2 regions of the Saccharopolyspora cebuensis genome follow, and region 2 is predicted to be linked to the other one. Evidence: riboswitches for the same ligand, from Rfam matches in the RefSeq annotation. Region 2 holds a riboswitch; the other holds the start of a gene.
What was found. A riboswitch is a leader RNA that binds a small molecule or an ion and turns the genes downstream of it on or off. The one in region 2 is predicted to bind glycine.

Region 1: another riboswitch for glycine. It lies ahead of gcvP (aminomethyl-transferring glycine dehydrogenase); the one in region 2 lies ahead of gcvT (glycine cleavage system aminomethyltransferase GcvT).

The regions. Positions count from the first base shown of each region.
Region 1 is NZ_BAABII010000016.1:576,125-578,287, forward strand. Features, by position in the region: gene gcvP (aminomethyl-transferring glycine dehydrogenase) at 1-1,395, opposite strand, end outside; glycine riboswitch at 1,570-1,670, opposite strand; gene ABD976_RS22910 (MerR family transcriptional regulator) at 1,694-2,163, opposite strand, start outside.
Region 2 is NZ_BAABII010000017.1:95,008-97,170, reverse strand. Features, by position in the region: partial or broken gene ABD976_RS24190 (PLP-dependent aminotransferase family protein) at 1-114, opposite strand, end outside; gene gcvT (glycine cleavage system aminomethyltransferase GcvT) at 139-1,242, opposite strand; glycine riboswitch at 1,359-1,469, opposite strand; glycine riboswitch at 1,470-1,559, opposite strand; gene ABD976_RS24180 (TetR/AcrR family transcriptional regulator) at 2,111-2,163, opposite strand, start outside.

The sequences.
Region 1 (2,163 bases), on a different contig from region 2:
GGCGTCGAGCTCGTCCAGGCCGACCAGCGCCCCGGAGTCCAGGCCGAACGCCTCGAACACCACCGCGAGGTGCTCCCGGGTGGTGGTCTCGTCGCAGCTCACGCCGACGTGGTCGGCGTCCACCCGGCGCAGGTTGATCCCGCCGCGCCGGGCGCGGGCCACCACCTCGTCGGCGGCCCCCGGCACCGCGGCCACCACGGTGTCGAAGAACCCGCCGTGCACCACCTCGACCCCGCCGCGGCGGAGCTGCTCGGCCAGCAGCGCGGCGAACCGGTGCGCGCGGGTGGCGATCGCCCGCAGCCCCTCGGGTCCGTGGTAGACGGCGTACATCGAGGCCACCACGGCAAGCAGCACCTGCGCGGTGCAGATGTTGCTGGTCGCCTTCTCCCGCCGGATGTGCTGCTCGCGGGTCTGCAGGGCCAGCCGGTAGGCCAGGTCGCCGCCCGCGTCCACGCTGACCCCGACCAGCCTGCCCGGGAGCTGGCGCTCCAGGCCCTTGCGGACCGCCATGTACCCGGCGTGCGGGCCGCCGAAGCCCATCGGCACGCCGAAGCGCTGGGTGGTGCCCACCACCACGTCGGCGCCGATCTCGCCCGGCGGGCGCAGCAGGGTCAGGGCGAGCAGGTCGGCCGAGACCACGGCCATCGCGCCGCGCCGGTGGACCTCGGCGATGAGCTCCTCCTGGTCGCGCACCGCCCCGGAGGCGCCCGGGTAGGCCAGCAGCGCACCGAAGAACTCGCCGTCCGGCAGCCCGGCGGCCCCGGCGGAGAGGTCGGCGACGACCACCTCGATGCCCAGCGGCTCGGCGCGGGTCCGCACCACCTCGATGGTCTGCGGCAGGGCATCGGCGTCGACGACGAACACGGCGGACTTCGCCTTGCCCGCGCGGCGGACCAGGGTCATGCCCTCGGCGGCGGCGGTGGACTCGTCCAGCATCGAGGCGTTGGCCAGCGGGACCCCGGTGAGGTCGGCGACCACCGTCTGGAAGTTCAGCAGCGCTTCCAGCCTGCCCTGCGAGATCTCCGGCTGGTACGGCGTGTAGGCGGTGTACCAGGCCGGGTTCTCCAGCACGTTGCGCAGGATCACCGGCGGCGTCGTGGTGCCGTGGTAGCCGAGGCCGATCATCTCGGTGTGCGGCGCGCAGCGGTCGGCCAGCGCGCGCAGCTCGGCCAGCGCGTCCGCCTCGTTGGCCGGGTCGGGCAGCGCCAGCGCCAGGTCGCGCTCGCGGACGCCGTCGGGGACCGCGCGCTGGCCCAGCTCCTCCAGCGAGCCCACGCCGATCACGTCGAGCATCCGGGCCAGCTCGGCGGGCCGCGGGCCGACGTGCCGGTCGGCGAACGGCGTGCCGTGCTCCAGCGCGGCGATCGGAATGCGGTCGTGGTTCACTTCGGTCATCGCCAACACCTCACTCATCGCGGCGAACACAGGGGGCGGGGCAGCGGACTGCTCCGCTCTCCCCCTCTGTCACTGTTCGCAGCGCGAACGCCTGAGAGCTTCACCCGGCGGACCGGGCTTGCACCGTCGGCGGGACGGCACCACGGCTGTGGTGCGCCCTCTTTCCAGAGGTATCTCGCCCGTGCGGTCCGGTGGGCCTGAGAGGTTGTCGGGGAGGGTTGCTCCTTCGGCGCCGACTCGGCCGTAGCCTTGCCGGACTCTCCCGCACGGGGTCGACGATGCCGCGAAGCCTACCCGATCAGCCGGTCTGCCGGTCCCTCCGGCGACGGGCCAGTTCGTCACCCACGGCGGGTTCGGACACCAGCCCGTCCGCCCGCTCGGCCGGGAACTCGTGGATGGTGCCGCTGATCTCCCGGACGGCACCGCTGACCGCGATGCCGAACACGCCCTGACCACCCTGGAGCAGGTCGACGACCTCCTCCGGGGAGGTGCACTCGTAGACCGTGGTGCCATCGCTGAACAGGGTCAGGCGGGCGAGGTCCTCGACCCCGCGGTGGCGCAGGTGGTCCACCGCGACCCGGATGTTGTGCAGCGAGACGCCGGTGTCCAGCAGGCGCTTGACGACCTTGAGGACCAGGATGTCCTTGAACGAGTAGAGGCGCTGCGAACCGGACCCGGCGGCGCTCCTTATCGAGGGGCGGACCAGCTTGGTGCGGGCCCAGTAGTCGAGCTGGCGGTAGGTGATGCCGGCGATCTGGCAGGCGGCGG
Region 2 (2,163 bases):
CGAAGCGATCATCTCCAGCGTGCTCTGCTGGCGGTTCAGCTCGGCACCGACCGCCCCCGCCACCTCGGGGTCCACCGCGGCGAGCTGGTCGTTGAACAGGTCAGGTGTCGACATGGTGTTGCCTCCTGTAGTGATCTCTCAGGCGTTGCGGCGGTAGAAGGGGAGCTCGACGACCTCCACCGGCGCGGTCCTGCCCCGGATGTCCACCTGCAGCGCGGTGCCCGGCGCGCTGTGCGCCCGGTCCACGTAGGCCATCGCCACCGGGTGCCCCAGCGTCGGCGACGGCGCACCGCTGGTGACCTCGCCGACCTCGGTGCCCGCGTCGTCGAGGACCCGGTAGCCGTGCCGGGGAGCGCGGCGCTGGTCGGTGGTCAGCCCGACCAGGGTGCGCGCGGTGGGCTGCTCGGCGACCGCGGCCAGCGCCGCCTTGCCGACGAAGTCGCCCGGCTTGTCGAGCTTGACCACGCGGCCCAGGTTGGCGTGGAACGGGGTCAGCTCGGTGGAGAGCTCGTGGCCGTGCAGCGGCATCCCGGCCTCCAGCCGCAGCGTGTCCCGGCAGGACAGCCCGGCGGGCCGCAGCTCGTGCTCGGCGCCCGCCTCGGTCAGCGCCTGCCAGATGGCCGCCGCGTCGCCCGGCGCGGTGAACAGCTCGAAGCCGTCCTCGCCGGTGTAACCGGTGCGGGCCAGCAGCACCGGGTGACCGGCCACCGCGCTCCGGTAGCCGGCGAAGTACTTGACCTCGGTGAGGTCGGTGTCGGTCAGCGGGGCCAGGATCGCGGCGGCGCGGGGGCCCTGCACCGCCAGCAGCGCGTACTCCTCGGAGACGTCGGCGAACTCGGCGTCGAACCCGCCGACGCGCTCGGCGAGCTCGGCGGCGACCACCGCGGCGTTCGCGGCGTTGGCCACCACCAGGTACTCCTGCTCGGTGAGCCGGTAGACGATGAGGTCGTCGAGCACGCCGCCCCGCTCGTCGCAGAGCATCGTGTAGCGGGCGCGGCCCGGTTTGATCCCCGACGCCTTCGCCACCAGCGCGTGGTCCAGGGCCTCGGCGGCCTGCGGGCCGCTGATCCGGAGCTCGCCCATGTGGGTGAGATCGAACAGCCCCGCGGCGGTGCGCACGGCGTGGTGCTCGGCGGTGTCACCGGAGTACCGCAGCGGCATCCGCCAGCCCGCGAACTCGGTGAAGGTGGCGCCGAGCGACTCGTGCACCTCGTGCAGCGGGGTCCGTCGTGGCGACGACATGGCTATGGCTCCTCCTGGTGGGCGCGGGTCGGCGGACGAGGGGCCGGTCAGCCGCGCGAAGCACAACCATATCCGGGGCACCCCGACGTCGACCTGCGCGGGTTCGCGCTGGTCGGGGTCTCCCCGGAGTCATTGGCCTGAGAGTTTCACCGCGGTCCGGCGCCAGGACACCGGGCGGCTTGCACCGTGGGCGAGGAGCGGGGCTCCTGCTTTTCTCCGTGTTCGCCTGCTGTCGCGCGGTGCCGGTGCCTGAGAGTTTCTTGGGGAGATTGCTCCTTCGGCGCCCCGTGACGTGGGGTCTCTCCCGCACGACGTCGTCGGCGCGGTCTTGAGTTGTGGGCCGGTCGGATTCGGACGCTACGGAGGTGCGGGAAGCCAGTCAACACAACGCGAGGGTGATCTCAGGTGGAAGGTGTGGTGGTCCTTGTGCGTGGCGGTGCCAGTGGCGGAACCTCAGCGGCCTTCTCGTCGGGAAGGTGTTGTGGTCCGGTTGCGTGACGGTGCGGGTGGCGGAACCTCAGCGGCCTTCTCGCTCCGGGCGCCCTTCCTCATGTACCAACCACGTACACAGCGTCAGGGCGTCCTCGCGAGAAGACCGCTGAGAACCCGCGGCGGTGCCGGTTGCTCAGGTGGGGCAAGACGTAAGCGGCTTTCGCCGCTTGCCTGACGGCGGTTGGGCGAGCTTGCGGGTTCGGCTGGAAGCGGCTGGCGCCGCTTGCCTGGCGGTGGTGCTTCTTGTGCGCGAGTGCAGGAGCGTTCGCCCGTTCGTGAAGTGAGTGAGGGGCACCCTTGTCCGAGTTACTTGGGCAAGGGTGCCCCTCACTCAGGTCGCAGACGGGTGAACGGGAGCCCGTGGCGGTCGGGTGGCTCAGTCGGGCTTGGTGGTGAGGTCGTGGTGGAGGCGGGTCAGGCTGTCGACCA